One region of the Brevibacillus sp. FIR094 genome, then DNA from elsewhere that is predicted to be linked to it. Evidence: riboswitches for the same ligand, from Rfam matches in the RefSeq annotation. Region 1 holds a riboswitch; each other region holds the start of a gene.
What was found. A riboswitch is a leader RNA that binds a small molecule or an ion and turns the genes downstream of it on or off. The one in region 1 is predicted to bind cyclic di-GMP.
Positions count from the first base shown of each region.

Region 2: another riboswitch for cyclic di-GMP. It lies ahead of ACQ5DJ_RS11465 (GNAT family N-acetyltransferase); the one in region 1 lies ahead of ACQ5DJ_RS10605 (methyl-accepting chemotaxis protein).
Region 3: another riboswitch for cyclic di-GMP. It lies ahead of ggt (gamma-glutamyltransferase); the one in region 1 lies ahead of ACQ5DJ_RS10605 (methyl-accepting chemotaxis protein).

Region 1 covers NZ_JBEAES010000010.1:16,397-22,939, forward strand. The annotation lists gene ACQ5DJ_RS10595 (DEAD/DEAH box helicase) at 1-262, opposite strand, end outside; gene ACQ5DJ_RS10600 (transporter substrate-binding domain-containing protein) at 516-1,373, opposite strand; gene ACQ5DJ_RS10605 (methyl-accepting chemotaxis protein) at 1,489-3,462, opposite strand; cyclic di-GMP riboswitch class I at 3,535-3,635, opposite strand; gene ACQ5DJ_RS10610 (formate--tetrahydrofolate ligase) at 3,773-5,401, opposite strand; partial or broken gene ACQ5DJ_RS10615 (FAD-binding oxidoreductase) at 5,549-6,543, opposite strand, start outside.
Region 2 covers NZ_JBEAES010000011.1:13,306-19,848, reverse strand. The annotation lists gene ACQ5DJ_RS11485 (hypothetical protein) at 1-28, opposite strand, end outside; gene ACQ5DJ_RS11480 (DNA alkylation repair protein) at 162-1,001, shown strand; gene ACQ5DJ_RS11475 (Crp/Fnr family transcriptional regulator) at 1,001-1,678, shown strand; gene ACQ5DJ_RS11470 (peroxiredoxin-like family protein) at 1,763-2,425, shown strand; cyclic di-GMP riboswitch class I at 2,599-2,682, shown strand; gene ACQ5DJ_RS11465 (GNAT family N-acetyltransferase) at 2,877-3,431, shown strand; gene ACQ5DJ_RS11460 (methyl-accepting chemotaxis protein) at 3,435-4,907, shown strand; gene ACQ5DJ_RS11455 (alpha/beta hydrolase) at 5,028-6,077, shown strand; gene ACQ5DJ_RS11450 (hypothetical protein) at 6,471-6,543, shown strand, end outside.
Region 3 covers NZ_JBEAES010000006.1:170,345-176,887, forward strand. The annotation lists gene ACQ5DJ_RS06905 (glutamine--tRNA ligase/YqeY domain fusion protein) at 13-1,680, opposite strand; gene ACQ5DJ_RS06910 (SET domain-containing protein) at 1,760-2,377, opposite strand; cyclic di-GMP riboswitch class I at 2,625-2,713, shown strand; gene ggt (gamma-glutamyltransferase) at 2,895-4,613, shown strand; gene ACQ5DJ_RS06920 (methyl-accepting chemotaxis protein) at 4,733-6,543, shown strand, end outside.

The sequences.
Region 1 (6,543 bases):
CTGCCACCTGAACAGCCAGCTCACGAGTTGGAGTCAATACAACCCCTTGAATATTTCCGTTTGTTTCATCCATGCGTTCAATCAGTGGAATACCGAATGCAGCCGTTTTACCAGTACCTGTTTGTGCCTGACCGATCAGGTCACGACCTTGCAGTGCTACAGGAACCGTTTGATCCTGAATAGCTGTAGCCTCTTCGAAGCCCATGTTGCTCAACGCTCTAACAATGGAGTGATGTAAGCCAAAATCATTAAAAGTCGCCAATGAATGTCAGTCTCCTTTATCAATACCTTCATATATAAAATTCTCATAAAAAAGGGCACTATTCCTTACGATCCGGAACATGCCCTTTTATCCCCGATTGTACGTAGCACCCTAAAGAACATAGCTGTAATCGTACCATGCAATGCCTGAAAAAGCAAACTGCATATATACCCAAATCTCCTAATTTTGTGCTGTGATCGTCTGTAAAAAATAACAAAGCAGCCCAGAATCAGGCTGCTTGTCTGTTATTGGATTATTTTACCCATTTTTTGTAAAGCTCATCAAATTTCCCTTGCAGTTTCATTTCGTCCATCCACACATCCAGATAGTTAGCGAAGATGCTGTCTCCACGTTGGATCATGTACGCTTTTTCGCTCTTCGTGAACGGGTTGTCAGTCAGAGCGGCATACAGGCGGGAATCCGCTTTGGAATATACAATCGCTTCCAGCGTATCCGTGATCATCACATCGTACTTACCGCTTGCTACCAGACCAGGAATGTCGAGGTTGTTTTGTTCAACAGTTACGGTTGCTTTTGTCAGGTGCTCACGAACGAATTTTTCGTTGGTGCCTCCTGGATTCACACCAATGCGCACCTCTGGCTTGTTGATATCTGCTACACTCTTGTACTTGTCCTTGTCTTCTGCACGGATGAGCGGAGCTTTACCGAACATAATATAAGGATCGCTCATGTGTGCTTTTTTCTGGCGGTCTGTGTTGCGCGTAACGCCTCCGACAGCAATATCGAATTTATTTGCCAACATATCGTCCATCAGTGTCGGCCAAGAGGTTTGGACAAAACGCGCCTCTACTCCTAGACTTTTTGCGAATTCTTTCATCGCGTCGATATCGTAACCTTCGAATTCGTTCGTTTTCGGATTCAAATATGTAAACGGTTTGTAGTCACCTGGCGTACCTACGAGGATGTAGCCTCTCGCAATGATTTCGTCCAAACGAGACTCAAACTTCTTCGCTTGCGGTTTTTTAGCAGCTTCAGCAGCTACGGTTGGGACAGGCTTAACCGCTGTTGCGGCAAAAGCACCTGTTCCTCCTGTCATGAGCATAGTTGCAGCGAGTGTGCTCGCCAAGATTGTTTTTGTAAATTTTTTCATCTGGTTTCTCCTCCTGTTGTTGGTAATGAATTTAGTTATTAGAAACAAACTCCATCATCCCCTAATAGCATCCCCCCTTTCAAAGAAGAGGACTTACAACCAGTTGAGCTGCCTCTTACACAGTAAACCTGCCGATTCCTTGCTGTAATTCTTCTGCTACTGCGTTCAAACGCTCGACAGACTGGCCAATTTCCTGGATGGCTTGAAGTTGGTCTTCGGTCGCCCTTGCCACGGTTTGCGCGTCGAGTGAAGCATGTTTTGCGATGTTATGCATTTCATCCACAGAAGCACTCACCTGCTGGGAGCCCGCTGACATTTGTTCAGATGCTGCGGATACTTCCAAAATGTGCGCAGCAACGTTACGGGAAGATTCCAAAATATGCCCAAAGATTTCGCGAACCTCTTCGACCAGTTGAATGCCTTGCTGTGCGTCTTGGTTCCCCTCAGTCATGACCTCTACTGCGTGACGAGTATCCTGCTGGATTTCCCCGATTAGCATCGCGATTTTGGATGCGGATTCTTCGGATTGATTCGCCAGTTTTTTCACCTCTCCGGCAACCACAGCAAACCCACGTCCATGCTCACCGGCACGTGCTGCCTCAATCGAAGCATTCAAGGCAAGCAAATTGATTTGCGAGGTCAACTGACTAATCGTATCGAGAATCCCTTCGATTTCTTTGGAGCGATTGTTGAGCTGCTCGATGGCTACTGTCGCCTTCGAGGTTCCCTCGCCAATGCTTCCCATCTGGCGAACTGCCTGCTCTACCACAGCAGTTCCTTGCTCTGCCTGCTCTGTTGCTACCTGGGCAGCCTCTGAAACATGTGCAGATGTCTCCGCGATTTTCACGATGCCTGCTGCCATGTCATTCATGGACAATGCGACATCCTGCGAGCTGGTGGCCTGCGCCTCTGCTCCCTCAGAAATCTGTGCAATAGACAAGCCGATTTGGTTGATGTTTTCCGTCGCTTGTTTAATGCCTTCGGATACTTCCTGACTAAAACGTTGTACTTGATCAGACGACAGAGATACGTCTTCGATCAAATTTTTCAAGTGCGATACCGTCTGGTTAAAATCACGTGACAGAACTGCAATCTCGTCTTTTCCATCAACCGTTACAGTCTCTTTCAAGTTCCCCTTCGCCACTACATTTACTGCGTGATTCAGACGCTCAATTGGTTTCACCAAGCGTACAGCCAAGAAATAAACGAGGACAACCCCAATCACCAACACGATGAGGGAGATCACCATCAATCGGACTGACAATTGATCGACAGGCGCATGCAGCTCCGCTACAGGTGCAGTGATGTATAGGCCCCAGTTCAAATTGGTAGGAGCATAGGAAGCAAATCTCTCTACATTCTCGTATTTGTATTGGGCGATTCCATGATTCCCTTGCTTGATATCTTCAAAAGCTGTCTGAAGCTCAAGAATACCCATGTCGAGAATCGATTCCTTCAGAATGTACTCGCTTTTCGGATGATAAATAAATGTTCCTGTTTTGCTTACTAAAAAGGCGTAACCAGCTTGGCCAAATTTCTCTTCAGACACCTTTTTTTGGATTTCATTGATAGGAATAGTAGAACCGATATAACCGTATTGACGGTTGTCCTTCATCAATGGAACGACAAGGGTCACGATGTTATTCCCTGTTCGTTTTGAAATGACTGGCTCGGAGACAACAACCTTCCCTTCCCCTTTGCTGGCTTCCTTAATATGCGGGCGATCCGAGATATCGGTCACTTCACCCTTGAAATTGATTACTTTCTTACCGCTTAAATCATGTGAAAAGAAGAACGTCTCAAACTCCGGGTTTTCCTTTTGAGCTTCTTGAATGAGCTTCAGGTCCTGTTCGACATTTTGATCAGCCGACATCAGCCCTCCTACCGCTCTTACAATACTAATTTTTTCTTGAAAGAAACCATCGATACGTATCGAGAGATTGCTAGCTGACAACTCAGCTTCTTTGTCCAGACTGTCTGCCAAAAGATTGGAAGCACTCCAATAGCTTGCACCGCAAACCGTACCCAAACTAATAACCAACAGCAAGCACAAAACGATAATTAGCTTATTCTTCAAACTATTTTTCATACCGAATCACTTCTCCCTTCTGTTTTTTCAACAAAAAAAAGACTGCCCACCGACAGCCCATCATGACTACGGTATGGCAACCCGGCTGTCCTAGCTGCGAAAGTCATTTGACTTTCGTCCTTAGACCCGTGGCTTTGCGTCCCTGCCTTTCAACAGGTTTGCCTTTGTCATTCCTTGTTGTTTTTTCAATGAAAATCCACTTTTTTTCAATCTCACCTTTCATTTCCCATAACTTTTCGCTAATAAACCTCATAATGGAAAAAAAGCTGACAACCTTTTACAGTTGTCAGCTTTTTGTCAAACTTTTTGATTAGCTTAATCCGATTACTTGCCCATCCTCGTCTACATATAACGATTCCGCAGCCGGCTTTTTGGGGAGGCCTGGCATCGTAACCAAGCTTCCAGTCAATGCGACGATAAAACCAGCTCCTGCTGATATACGCACTTCGCTCACTTGGATCGTGAAATCAACAGGTGCCCCCAATAGATCAGCGCGGTCCGTAAAGGAGTACGGTGTTTTCGCCATGCACACAGGCAGATGCGACATGCCCATTTCTTCTGCCTTTTGCATCGTTTTCAATGCAAGCGGCGAAAAGACAACCCCTGATCCACGGTATACTTCTTTCACGACAGTCTCAATCTTGTCTTTAATGCTGAGGTCTTCCTCATACAAGAATCGGAAGGACGAAGGCCGCTCTGCTGCACGCGTCACTTTTTCAGCCAGCTCGACACCGCCAGCTCCGCCTTCTGCCCATACTTTGGAGAGTGCCGCTTCGGCTCCGGCGGCTTGGCATAGCGCAATGACGGCATCAATCTCTGCCTGTGTGTCCGTCGCAAAATGATTGATGGCTACCACTGCTGGCACACCGAACTTCTGCAGGTTTTCCAGATGGCGCTTGACGTTTTCAAAGCCTTTTTCCAGAGCAGACAAGTTCTCCACTGCCAGGTCAGGTACTTTTACCCCGCCATTGAATTTCAACGAGCGAACCGTAATCACCACAACGGCAGCCGATGGAGTCAAGCCTGCTTTTCTGCACTTGATGTCAAAAAACTTCTCTGCCCCCAAGTCGGCACCAAATCCCGCCTCTGTTACGACGTAATCCGCCAGCTTCAAGGCCATCTTGGTCCCGATCACGCTGCTGCACCCATGTGCGATATTGGCAAAAGGTCCGCCGTGAATAATGACCGGAGTTCCCTCGATTGTCTGTACGAGATTGGGCTTAATCGCTTCCTTCAAGAGAACGCACATCGCATCGACCGCGTTGATTTCTTCTGCCCGTACAGGCTGATCATTGAAATCGTAGCCAATGATGATATGGTTCAACCGCTCGCGCAAGTCTGCTAGATTCTCACTCAAGCATAAAATCGCCATGATTTCTGACGCGGTCGTAATCATGAAGCCATCCTCACGCGTCATGCCATTACCGTCACCCAGACCAACAACGATGTTACGCAGTGCGCGGTCGTTCATGTCCATTGCCCGTTTCCAGACGATTTTCTTTGGATTGAGCCCGCGCTGATTGCCATGGAAAATATGATTGTCGATCATCGCTGCCAACAAGTTATGAGCAGCTGTAATCGCATGAATGTCCCCTGTAAAATGCAGGTTAATTTCATCAGCTGGGAGAATTTGTGCTTGGCCGCTTCCCGTTGCGCCTCCTTTGATCCCCATGCAAGGACCCAAGGATGGCTCGCGAAGCGCTGCAATTGTTTTCTTCCCGAGATAATTTAATGATTGTGACAGACCAATCGTCGTGAGTGTCTTCCCTGCTCCCGCCGGATTGGGGTTCATCGCTGTAACAAGAATCAGTTTGCCATCAGGGCGATCCTTCACTTGCTCCCATAGTTCATCTGATAGTTTGGCTTTATACTTTCCGTATAGCTCCAAATGCTGTTCTTCGATACCTGCAATCTTGGCAATTTCAACAATAGACTTCATACTTGCCTCCCTGCCACACCAGAATGTAATGCACCCGTTACCAATCTTCTACATTCTGCATAATCATCCTTTCTCCTCTCCCCTTCGACACATTACGCAAAAGAAAAAGCCCACATTCCGACAAACGTTCAGAATGCAGGCTCTCTGTTATTTCCCGAAAATTTTACCCGGATTCAAAATGCCGTTCGGGTCCAGCACATGCTTCATAGCTTGCATGACGTCCAGTGCATCCCCGTGTTCCTTGCGCTGGTATTTGATTTTCCCCACACCCACACCGTGCTCTCCAGTGCAGGTTCCTCCTCGACTTAATGCGTATTCCACCAGATGGGCATTTACTACCTCGGCGCGCGCACCTCTTCAGGGTCATTCAGGTCGATCATCAGGATAGCGTGATAGTTCCCATCCCCGACATGCCCTGCAATCGCTCCATCCAGCCCAGCGCGATCAATCGCTTGCCGCGCGTCCACAACAGCTCCTGCCAGCTCAGAAATCGGCAAGCAAACATCTGTTACCATCAGCTTTTTCCCGGGGGATTTGTGCAGGAAGGCATACGCCAGGTTATGACGAGCGTCCCAGAGCTGCGTCCGCGCCTTCGAATCGGTTTCAAAAAGAAACTGCGTGCAGCCATGTCCATCGGCGATGTTCTGCGCAAAGTCGATATCATACGCGAGCCCTTGTTCACTGCCGTGGAACTCGATAAACAGCGTCGGTGCTTCCAGATAACTCGTTTCTTTGTACAGATTCACTTGTTGGATAGAACGTTCATCAACCAACTCGATTCTCGCTACTTGAATACCGGCTCCGAGAATATCTACGACGGTATCGACGGCAGTCTGAACAGAAGGGAAGCTGGCGCGTGCCGCCGTTGTCGCCTCAGGGATACCGTAGACACGCAAGGTCAGCTCTGTGAATACACCGAGCGTTCCCTCCGACCCGACAAACAGCCCCGTAAGATGGTAGCCTGAGGAGGATTTGGCTGTCATGCTCCCTGTACGGATGATACGTCCGTCCGCCGTCACCACTTCCAGATCGCGCACCTGATCACGCATTACGCCATAGCGGACAGAGGTTGTTCCACTGGCATTTGTAGCCGCCATCCCCCCCAAAGTCGCGTCCGCTCCAGGATCGACGGAGAAAAACAA
Region 2 (6,543 bases), on a different contig from region 1:
AAAATTGAATCACTTTTACTTCCTTCATAAAATCCCCTCCTATTCCTTCTAGTTATCGGATGGTTGGGAAATTTTTGTTACGGGTGATTTTTATGTATACTTTTGTTGCAGCCATTCCGTCTTGAATGTCTACCATTTCTGTGAAAAGGGGTTTGTTGAAAATGCCGGATTCGGTATACACGAGAAAAGGAGCAAGTAAAGCCTCGCTCATCCCTGACAATATATTAGCACTCCTTCATACTGGAGAATTAGAAAGTGTCAATTTGACTGAATGGCAGGCTGTTGATCATATTCATCTGTTACGAAGCGTTCTGCCTCATGTTCAATTAGACGCACATATCTCTCAACTCGTTGATCAATTAGAAGAAACGGGATCTACGAACGGAATGAAAGCGATCCGTCTGATTGGCCTAGAACTACTTGCGATCTTACACAAATCGGGTGAACCCACAGCTACGTCTCCCATTTTCCTATCGTTGGCCACTCACAAGTCAGACAGTGTACGTTGCTGGAGTGCCTATATCATCGGCCTGGACAACACCTTAACGCTCCAAGAAAAGCTAAGGCAAATAAGAAAACTCGCGGCTGATCATCATTTTGGAGTGAGAGAGATCGCATGGATGGCAATTCGAGATTCTCTCGTGCATGATCTGAACCATTCCATTCAACTCCTGAGCGAATGGGTACTTGATACTGACGAAAATATTCGCCGCTTTGCGGTAGAAGCCACACGCCCTCGAGGGGTCTGGTGCAAGCATATTGACGCATTGAAAAATGAGCCTGGTCGCTGTCTGCCTTTGCTCACGCCAGTGAAGTCAGATCCGTCCAAATATGTTCAAGATTCTGTAGGGAATTGGTTGAACGATGCGAGTAAATCACAACCTGACTGGGTGACGCAGCTTTGTGACGAGTGGCTGAAAATCTCTGATACAAAGGAAACGAAAAGAATTGTCACCAAAGCGAAAAGAACGATCCTGAAGACCCAAACCGAACAAAAATGATGAACCGAATCACATATTTATCCCAATTTTATTTGTTGAATTCATTATCCGAGGAAAGTTTGCACTTAATCGATCAATTAACCTCCTTAACCCCTTTCCCCAAAAATACGTGTATTCAAACATCAGAAACTTTTTCAGAAGGCTTTTACTTCATCAAACAGGGGAAAGTACGTTTATATAAAGTGAATCGGGATGGGCGGCAGTTCACATTCGATATCCTCGGGGAAGGTAATGTGTTTGGAGAAGTGGATCTCCTCTCATTAGGTACACGGGAGATGTATATAGAAGCCATCGAAGACTGCCTCATTTGTAAAATGAGCAAAGCAAAATTTGAGAGCTACATAATCGAACATCCGCAACTGATGATGAAGATCATGAAGCTCATTAGCGATAGAATGGTTTCAATCAGCCAGGCAGCCGAAAATCTTGCACTCCTCCCTTTACAAGATCGCATTATTTCCACGTTAGTAAAGCTTGCCGATCAATTTGGCAATCCTAACAGTTCAGCGTTTCAACAAATTGAGTTACCTCTTTCCCATCAAGAACTTGCCCATTTTGTTGGGGCATCCAGGGAAGCCGTGACAGTAGCATTACGTGCTTTAGCAAAGGAAGAACTGATCCAAACAGGCTTTAAATCCATTTCCATTCATCGGGACAAAATTTTGAAGAGAATGTAATCCAGTTCACATCTTTCCCTCCAAAAGAAAGATATCGTAAAGCTATGGCTTCTACTATTCTTTCGAAAAAGAGGGGAATGACATATGGATAAACCACATTTTCAGAGCCTGCGCGAAGAGCTAGATTTTACAACTATTCAAATAGCAGACTTACTCACTCGTGAAGTAACAGATGCATTCACAAGATCAATCGAGGAGCTGCGTACCTCTGGACAAGCAAAGGGTTTGCCGATTGGTTCGATTGCACCTGATTTCACGTTGAACGATCACACTGGCAAGACTATTACCTTGTCGGAAGAACTCGGAAAAGGTCCCGTCGTCCTCACATTTTTCCGTGGATCATGGTGCCCCTACTGCAATTTGGAGCTGCAAGCATACCAAAAACAGATCGATACGATAACTTCTCTGAGTGTCCAATTGTTTGCCATTAGTCCACTATCTCCTGCACACTCTCTTACTATGCAAGAGAAAAACGGACTGAGCTTTCCCGTGTTATGCGATACCAATAACCAAGTAGCAGAAAAATATAAACTCAGATTCAGACTGCCTGATTATTTACATGATACCTACCGATCATTGGATATTGATCTCACTCGTTTTAATAGCGAAGATTCCTGGACACTCCCCATACCTGCTACTTATATCCTCGACAACCAGGGCGTAATCCGTTCAGCAGGCTTAGATTCTGATTACAAAAAACGCATGGAGCCTAGTACAGTTTTGGACATTCTGCGTACCCTAACCTAACGCCTATATAACGAAGAACCAGTTGATCCCACAACTGGTTTTTTGTACGTCTATACTTTATGAACAAATAGTTTATTTTCCCTACCAAAACTTGACAAGGATATATCTTTTGACTTATATTTTGCATGATTATACCTTGCAAAATTCGACACATCTTTACAATTTTTGCTAAAAAGTGCAAAAGGCAAAGTCATCGAAAGGTGGCGACGCAAAACCACGGGTCTACAGTCTTTGACCATGATAGCCGGGTTGCCATCATCTTGAGACCATTTTTTCGATGTTGGTAGCTTCGGTTGTTCCATTTCCATGGAACGGCCTTTTTTTGTGTTTCGTTTCTTGAAAGGAGGATGAAAGCACTTTCATTTTCGTAACGGATGGAAAAACATAACTTTAGTGACGTCAAACATACACAACACAGTTCAATCAGAGAAAATGATGGAGTGGAGAAGTTATGTACAAACAAGTAGAAACCGTACAAGAGTTAGCAAAATTTCATGAAATCAAAGAAACAGTATGGACAAGCATGGGCTTCGAGATGGAGTACGCGAAAGAAGGCTCGGCTCGGTTCCTCTTACTTGCCGAAGATGGTAAAGCAGGTGGAACATTTGAAATGACGCCCTTTTCCAAATCAAGTGCTTATATGAAATCACTTTTTCAGGATGTTGTTACAGAAGATATGAAAGTAATGGAGGTAGACAGTCTCGCTGTTTTGCCGAAATACCGCGGACAACTAGGGCAAAAAGGAATTTGCTTGATGATAGATTACGCTGAAAAGCATGGTTATACCCACGCAATCGGGGTATCAGATCCGACTTTTTTTACGTTCATTAACAAGAAGTATCAAGTAAAGGCGACTCAGACCAAAGATATCGTCTTTTACAAAGGGGCCGATGCCATTCCGACCCTGTTCCATCTAAAAGCTGTCTATGACAATAAGCACGATCCGAAATATTCCTGGTACAATTCGTCGTCATCCAACCAAGTAAAAGTCGAGGTAGGTGGGTAAAACATGGATAACATTGATCTATTGAGAAGAAGAAACAATTGGGTCGTAATCGTATTCGCAAGTATTATTACGGTTGTTCAAGTCTTAAACCTCTTTCTAGGCGTACCGTTCACTTTCGTTCTCACGGTACTGGGTATTTTGTATGGCGTGCTGGCACCTTTTACTTACATCTCCAATCGCCCGAGCTTCCGTGAAAAAGCAGCGCCCTTCATGAAGTTTTTCAACTTCGCCGTAATCGGGATCTTCATGTTCATCGTAGTTGGACTGGACCCGCATATGATCAATATCATGACCATTATGTTCTTTGTAGCAGTCATGGGGATTTATCAAGACCGACTCATTAATATTTTGACGATTGTATCGACATTGGGTATTGTCTCTTATTACTTCCTGACACAGAGAGAAACGATTTTCCATTCGACAAACGATCTTGATCTGATGTACTTCCTGCTTACCTTCTGCTTCGTCTCTGTCACGAGCATGATGCATGCTGTATTCAACAACAAGCTGCAAGAGGAAAGTGAGCAACAAAAGCAAGAAGCGATTGCCTCGAAGGAATCGTTGCAACGTGTTCTGGATCAGATCAATGAATCACTCACCTCTATGCAAGACTATCAAGAGAATTTGAACAAGGTGACGGACGGTGTAAATGTTCGCGCAGTCGAAACCGTCGCTTCCCTGCAAGAAATTATGGGGTCCTTTACGGTCCAGACCAGCAATACGGACGAGCTGCGTCGGGAAATGAGCTCGACGAATCTGCAAGTTGAGGACATGACCCGCTCAGTTACAGAAATGCATGAGTACGTAGAATCAACCAAAGAAGCTACTAGCGAGAGCGGAAAACGCATTGGTAACATCGGCAATGACTTTGAACGATTCATCACAGACATTCAAGGTACGAACCAGCTGATTCAAGAGCTCAATAAAGAAACCGAATCGATTGGGAAAATCATTCAAACCATTTCCGAGATTTCTGCACAAACCAATCTATTGGCACTCAATGCCACGATTGAAGCATCTCGTGCAGGCGAACATGGCCGAGGATTTGCTGTCGTAGCAGATGAAGTACGCAAGCTGGCTGAATCCTCCAAGCTGTCCTCTGAGTCGATCTCGAGCCTGCTTATGACCATCCGCGAAAAAATGAAGCTCGTATCGGATATGATTTCCGAGTCACAGACTTCTTTTGAGAAAAATAGCGAGGGCATCCTCGAAGTACAAGAAATGTTCACCAATGTAGATAACTACATGCAAAACTTCGCGGATAAAACGAAAAACCTGCAAGAGTTCATCATCCATGTTCACAGCATGATTCAAGAAGTCGGCGCAAAAGTAGAAGTGAACGCAGATATTACCGACAAGAATAAAGAGAGCCTGGAAGAAGTACTTGTTCTCGTTTCTGAGCAAAAAGACGAAGTCGTTAAAGTTTCTGGCGGCTTTGAGAAAATCGAACAACAGATGCGTGGTCTCCATATGTAACCTTCCTGCAACCGCCTTTCACGGGCGGTTGTTTTCTTTTCTCATTTTGTAACCCAACAAATATATAATAAAAATATTCTGATATTTAGTTCTCATACAATGAAAGGAGGCACATCATTGATGGATGCACGAATCGAAACAAAAACGATTCAGACCGATCGACTCCACGTTTCCTATCTGACAGCAGACCTACCGGAAGGAGAACCCCTTCTCCTCATTCACGGCAATGCATCAGCCAACTTGTTCTGGGATGATACCATTGCGGCTCTATGTGACCAGTACCGTGTGTATGCACCTGATATGCGTGGCTTTGGAGCAAGTGAAGCATTGCCTATCGATGCGACACGCGGTTTGCGAGACTGGTCAGATGACCTTCATTCGTTTATTCGGGCATTGGACTTGCCAACACCGGTCCATCTTGCCGGCTGGTCGTTGGGCGGTGGGATCGTGATGCAGTTTGCCATCGATCACCCGCAGGAAGTACGCTCCCTCATTCTGGTCGCCCCCATGTCCCCTTACGGCTTCGGCGGAACCAAGGATATAGCTGGCACCCCGTGCTACAGCAGCTTCTCAGGCTCGGGTGGAGGAGCCGCCAACTCCGAGCTGGTCAAAAGGATGGCAGCCAAAGATAGGAGTAATGAATCTCCCTCCAGCCCTCGCAATGTCATGAATCAGCTTTATTTCAAGCCCCCGTTCCAAGTTGGCCCAGAGCAGGAAGACCGTTATGTGAGCGCGATACTCTCTACGAGAACCGGAGAGGGCTTTTACCCCGGTACCTTTGAATATGTAAACGATTGGCCCGGTGTTGCTCCTGGAACGACAGGGATTACAAATGCGATTTCTCCCAAATACGTTAATTTGTCCGGTATTGTCCAGATTGAGCCGAAGTGCCCAATTTTATGGATTCGCGGTGCGGATGATGCCATTATCTCGGATCAGTCACTTGCTGATTTCGGTACGCTAGGAAAGCTTGGCTATGTTCCCGGATGGCCGGGGGAAGACGAATATCCTCCGCAGCCGATGGTCTCCCAAATTCGAGACGTGCTCGAACAGTATCAGCGTGCTGGTGGTTCCTATCAGGAGATTGTCATGGAAAATGTGGGGCACGCTCCACACATTGAAAAGGCAGAGGAGTTTGTAGAGCTCATTCGAAAGACCGCCAGGGCATGACCCTGACGGTTTTTTGAATCCCCGTCCAATTTTGACTAGTTTGGTTGCTCCAGCTTTACTCACCACCATTGTCCAAAATGGGACCTCTATTACATTGCAGGGGCTCTCAAATATCCTTCTTACCCCACATAAAACGTATTTTTGTGAATACAATGCCGAGTTCAGTACGCCGACTGTTGGAAGAGTAGCTTCAGCGGAGCTTCGTTTGAACGGTGTGCTCATCCCTGGCTCGCAAACCCTCTCCTTCCCTACCGCCATGCCCCTTGGTCAGAACGCCCCAACCGCACCGGAGGCGGCCTTTTCAACACGCCAGCAAGCCCAAATCCAAGCGTCTTGCAGCTTGTCGGCTTTCCACCTTTAGGCGTATCTGGGGCGAATTTTAGCGGGGTAAATGTGAGAATTAGTGAGGTCAACACCGTTAACGCCGCCCCAGTAACCGCGAATAATGCGGCAATCTACGGATACG
Region 3 (6,543 bases), on a different contig from region 1:
TATGAGTATTTCCTATGCTTTTGGCAGTTCAAAGGAACTCTTCAACGATACAATTCGGTTGAATACGAGCTTATTATCTGTCGTATGCTTCGGATCGACATTGAAATAGCCATGACGGAAAAATTGATACTTGTCTTGTAGCTTGGTTTCTTTCATATTTGGCTCCACATAGCCTTGCAGCACTTCCAACGAGTTCGGGTTAACGTTGTCGAGGAATGTGCCCTCTGCGTCTTCATCATCCATAATCAAAGGCTCGTACAAACGGAATTCAGCAGGAAGCGCATTGGTTGCATCCACCCAGTGAATCGTCCCTTTTACCTTGCGACCTGTAAAACCGCTGCCGCTCTTCGTCTCAGGGTCATACGTGCAATGGATCTCGATCACGTTGCCATCTGCATCCTTCACGACGTCATTGCATTTAATAAAGTACGCGTGCTTCAGACGTACTTCATTTCCCGGGAACAAGCGGAAATACTTGCTCGGCGGGTTTTCCATGAAGTCGTCCTGCTCAATGTAGATTTCGCGGGAGAATGGAATTTGACGATTACCCATCTCTAGGTTCTCTGGATTGATCTCCGCTTCGAGCATCTCGACTTGTCCTTCCGGATAGTTCGTGATGACGACCTTCAACGGATTCAAAACAGCCATCGTACGTGGTGCCTTCAGCTTCAGGTCCTCACGGATGAAATACTCCAGCATTTTCTCGTCAACCGTGCTGTTAGCGCGCGCTACCCCTACTTCACGAGCGAATGTACGAATCGCTTCCGGTGTATAGCCGCGACGACGGAAGCCTGCGATGGTTGGCATGCGCGGGTCATCCCAGCCGTCTACTACATTCTCATCAACAAGCTGTTTCAGCTTGCGTTTACTCATAACGGTGTTGGTCAGATTCAAGCGAGCAAATTCGTACTGGCGTGGTACACTATCCATTTCGCACTCGCGGACTACCCAGTCGTACAACGGACGATGATCTTCGAATTCCAGTGAACACAGGGAGTGTGTCACGCCCTCAATGGCATCCTCCAACGGATGAGCGAAGTCGTACATCGGATAGATGCACCATTTGTCGCCCGTGTTGTGATGCGTTGCATGGGAGATTCGATACAGAACCGGATCACGCATGGTGAAGTTCTGAGAAGCCATATCGATTTTCGCACGCAGTACCTTTTCTCCGTCCTTGAATTCGCCTTGGCGCATCCGTGCAAACAGATCCAGGTTTTCCTCCACAGATCGGTTGCGGAACGGACTATCTGTGCCTGGCTCTGTCCATGTTCCACGCATTTTACGCATTTCTTCGGGAGACAGATCGTCTACGTAAGCCAGACCTTTTTTAATCAACAGCACCGCACGGTTGTACATCTCTTCAAAGTAATCAGATGCAAAAAACAGCCCATCCCATTCGAAGCCAAGCCATTGAACGTCCCTTTTGATGGCCTCTACGTATTCGATGTCTTCCTTCACCGGGTTGGTGTCGTCAAAACGCAGGTTGGCCTTGCCAGAAAATTCTCGTGCCAACTCAAAATTGAGGCAGATCGCTTTTGCATGTCCAATATGAAGATACCCGTTCGGTTCTGGGGGAAAGCGGGTAATGATTTCCTTTACTTTGCCCTCTTGCAAGTCATCAATCATGATATTGCGGATAAAATTGGATGCCGCTACCTTGTTTTCCAATGAAATCAACCTTTCACTTCACCTTTACATTCCATAATACTGATTCTCTACCCAGAGTTCAACAAAATCGGGTCGTTGACCGACCCGCTCATGTCTTCCATTGCTGCCCCGTTTGCCATTGTGGCCTGTAATACAGATGAATGACAGAATCAATAGCTAAGCGCTGCTCCGTGATCCCATGAATCGTTTCGAGATGCTTCGAGGAAATCAGATGCAGCAAAGGCTGTTCAACATGATTGAAACGTTGGAATGCTTCTGAAGCAATCCGATCCCACTGTGGGTAATACCGAAGCAAGTCATCGGGCATCACCCTGGAGCGGTCCGTATCGGACTCGGGGAAACAATCAAAAGGTTCATCCAGATTTAACGTTCCATAATCATCAGTCAGCTCTTCACCTGAGGAAATATCCCGTGCAGCCAATTCCATATCATACATGGTCGGCACACAATTCGCATGAAAGCTGTGGTTCACGTACCTCGCCTTATCCCAACAAAGAATGTACTTGCCGAACTGGTTCTTGAATGAATATTTTTGCACGTCCTGTTTTCGTAATGAATCAAGTTTTTCCACAAATGCAGGGTCCAATACCTGGTCCAAATTATCCTGTGCCCATACAATCGTTCCTTTTGGGATAAACCTTGTCGCAAACACACCGTACCCGATCTCATCGTTGATATAGCGCAATTCTGTATCGGGATGCATCATGGTTTTTGTTTCACTCCTTGGCGAATGTGCCTTTTTATCATCATAAGCAGTTCAGCCCCAGGAGGTGTTCGAATGTCTGCGAAAAACACCCTTCCCCATAGCATTCCTGACTATTTTTCTGGATTAAAATATTTTCTTATTTACCACAAATGGTAAATAGTCTATATTATTGGCAAACGGAGTTTTAGGAACTTTTTCCCACAACGATCGAATCAATTTATGTGTCAATTTTCTACTTCATCCATTGATATCGAAACGGCAAACCCGGGGAAATCCGGCGACGCAAAGCTATAGGGGCTAACTCCGCAACAGCGGACACGCCTGCCAGCTACCGAAGTATTGATGTAGGACGAGACCAATGATCCTATATCATTGGTCTTTTTTTGTGCTCATAATGTCTATTTTTGTCTATTTTTGTATGTTTGTGTATTTTTGACTTTTGAAGGAGGTGAGGCAACAGCGGATAGCCGGTTTAATGAATCATTATTTTATTCATCATGAAGGAGGTTTCATAGGAATGTCATTCTGGAAGAAACTCTCGACCGTCGCGCTGACTGCTGTCATCGGGGTATCAACATTCTCTGGGGTACAAGCTGCTAACCGTCCAACAACGATGTCACCGAACGCAATGGTGACGACTCCTCACTATCTGGCTACGGCTGCGGCCCTGAAGACATTGGAAAACGGTGGAAATGCAGTAGATGCTGCTATTACAGCCGCTTCCACATTAGCTGTCGTCTATCCTCACTACACAACCATTGGTGGAGATAACTTCTGGCTCATCTACAATGCCAAAACAAAAGAGCTGAAGGCGCTGAACGGCAGTGGTCGCGCAGGCGAAAAGGCAACCATCGACTATTACAAAAACAAAAGCTACGAAAAAATCCCGTCCCGCGGTTATGAATCGGCCAACACTGTCCCTGGTGTCGTCTCCGGCTGGTGGGAGGCGTACAACTACGCCCATAAAAGCATGGGCAACAGTAAGCTTCAATGGAACAAATTGCTGGAACCTGCCATTGGATACGCCGAGAATGGATATCCAGTCTCCCCCAACCAAGTATATTGGACGAAATACGCGACAGATCCAACTGACAATGACTTGAAGAACCTTCAACGTTTCGATGGATTCCGTAAAACATTCCTGAAGCCCAACGGCGATCCCTATGCAGCAGGTGAAATTCTCAAACAAAAAGATCTTGCCAATACTTTGCGTATCATTGCGAAAAAAGGCGCTGACGGTTTTTATAAAGGAGAAGTTGCTAAAAAAATCGTAGCAGACATGCAAGCAAACGGCGGATTGCTCACGTTGAAAGATTTTGAGAAGCACACCTCCACTTGGGCAGATCCAATTTCGGTAGACTACCGCGGTTATAAAGCGTACAACGTTCCGCCTAACTCCCAAGGCATGGCATCGCTCTCTATTCTTAATGTTTTGAACAACTTTGACCTCAAAAGCATGGGCGAAGGAACACCCGATTACTATCACACGATTGTGGAAGCTACCAAACAGTCTTTTGCTGACCGTGACAAATGGCTGACTGACCCTGCCTTTGTGGATATCCCTGTGGATGAGCTGTTGTCCAAGCAGCACGGGAAAGATTTAGCTGCGCGCATTGATATGAAGCAAGCCGCCAAATCCGTAGAACCGCTTGATCCAAAAGGCGATACAACCTGGTTCGGGATCGTCGACAAAGATGGAAATGCAGTGTCCATCATTCAGAGTCACTATTTTGACTGGGGTTCCGGTATCGTAGCGAAAGATACGGGCATCCTTTTGCAAAACCGCGGAAGCTATTTCTCTTTGGATTCCAAACACATCAATCACTTGGAACCAGGAAAACGCACCTTCCACACCATTAACCCAGCAATGCTCTTTAAAGGGGACAAGCCTTATCTTCTCTACGGAACACAAGGGGGAGAAGGACAACCGCAAACGCAAGCCGCTCTCGTCACACGTATCGTCGACTTTGGTTTCAGCGTGCAAGACGCAATCGAAGCGCCAAGATGGCTACATGGACGCAACTGGGGATCTGCTTCCAACAATCTCAAGGTGGAAAGCCGCATCCCTCAAGAAGTCCTGGACGAGTTAATTAAGCGTGGGCATCCAGTCGAAAAGCTGGAAGCAGCCTATACCGATACGATGGGACAGTCCGGCGCAATCCTGATTGACCCGCAAACCAATGTAAAATTTGGCGGTGCTGACCCTCGCGGTGAAGGCGCAGCAATGGGATATTGATATTTTGTCAGACTGCTGAGTTAATCTCAGCAGTCTACCTTTATTATATTTCCTTGTGGCAGACAGCTTTTCACAAAGAAAGAAATCTCTCAATCACTGATTAGGAGTGGGACAACCCTATGTTTTTGTTCAACAAACTCAGGAACAAAATGATCCTTTGGTTTCTCGTCGTGGCCGTCATTCCACTTACTGCCGTTTCGGTGTTTATCACGAACAGCTTTTCATCCATTCTGATTGATAAACAAAAATCCTCCTATGTTGACCTTACTTCCAGTACAGCCATAGCTATGGATCAATATCTGGACCGGCGTATGACAGAAATTCAGATTTTAGCCCGTACCTCGGATATTCAATCCGATGATGCAGTGGCAAAAAATGAATTTATCCGCAAGTTTACCGAGGAAATGAAACTGTATGACGGAAATACGTTTATCGCAAGCGACGGAAAAGTAACGGCTGATACGTTCCCCAAAAGCGTTGGAATCAATCTTGGCGAGCGCCAATTCTTCAAAGACGGTATGCAGGACAAGCCCAGCTTCTCCGATGTTCTTGTTGCGAAGACAACCGGCAATCGCTCTATCATCGTCGCCTCCCCTGTAAAAGCGAAAAACAATGAAAAGCTTGGTGTCTTGACCGGGCTCGTCAATGTAGATGACTTCACAGCTACCTTTCTCCAGAATTTGAAAGTAGGCAACGATGGGTATCCGATTCTCGTTGATAACAAGGACCAGATTCAGTACCATCCTACCCAGGATCTGATTGGAAAACCGCTTGAGGAATCCGCTCTGCCGCAACCATTAATGGAAATCCTTAAATCAGGAAAAACAGAAAAGGGCTCATACAGCTACTCGGACAATGGCAAGGAATACGTTGTTACCTATTCCCCCATTCCCAAGACCAACTTTGGTCTGTATCTGCATATCCCTGTCGAATCCATAACGTCTGCGGTTTCATCCGTTACCACCATGGTTACGATCATTGTCATCATTGTTGTTGCTGTCGTGATCGCAATCGCATACGCTGTTTCCCGACAAATCTCCCGCCCTATTGCAGCAGTTGCCTCTGTGGCTAACCGCATTTCCGAGGGTGAACTGACTGTACAACCCTTGCAGATTCAAACCAAGGATGAGGTTGGACAGCTATCCCAATCAGTAAACACAATGGTGCTCAACCTGCGAACGATTATTCAACAAGTAAATGATACAGCTTCAGATCTTGCTTCTTCAGCAGAGGAATTGTCGGTCAACTCCGACCATACGAGCAAGGCTACTGAGCAAATCGCAATAACGATTCAGGAAGTAGCTTACGGTGCGGAAAAGCAAGTGAAGAGTGTAGAGGAAAGTGTCACCGCAATTCAAGGGGTATCGACTGGGGCTCAGCGGGTTGCCACGAATGCACAGCAAGCTGCCGAATCAGCTTTGGACGCTTCCCAAATTGCCGTGGAAGGAAATCAGGTCCTTCAGGTCGTGATCAGCCAGATGCAATCGATCGAGAACACTGTTGGCAACATTGCCGATATCGTCAAACGATTAGGAAACAGCTCGCAGGAAATCGGACAAATCGTACAAGTCATCACCGCCATAGCTGAACAAACAAATCTGTTAGCACTTAACGCAGCTATTGAAGCGGCGAGAGCTGGTGAACAGGGGCGCGGATTCGCCGTTGTGGCAGACGAAGTGCGCAAATTAGCTGAGCAGTCCGCGCAATCAGCGCAACAGATCAAACTGTTGATTACAACGATTCAGCTCGAATCAAACCAGGCTGTCCTTTCGATGGAACAGGGCACCAAAGAGGTCGCCACTGGACTTACGGTCGTTAACAATGCAGGCAAGTCCTTCGAACAGATCCAAGATGCTGTCACGCAGGTGGCAAGCCAAATTCAAGAAGTAAAGGCTTACTCTGAGCAAATGTCTTTAGGCACCAAACAAGT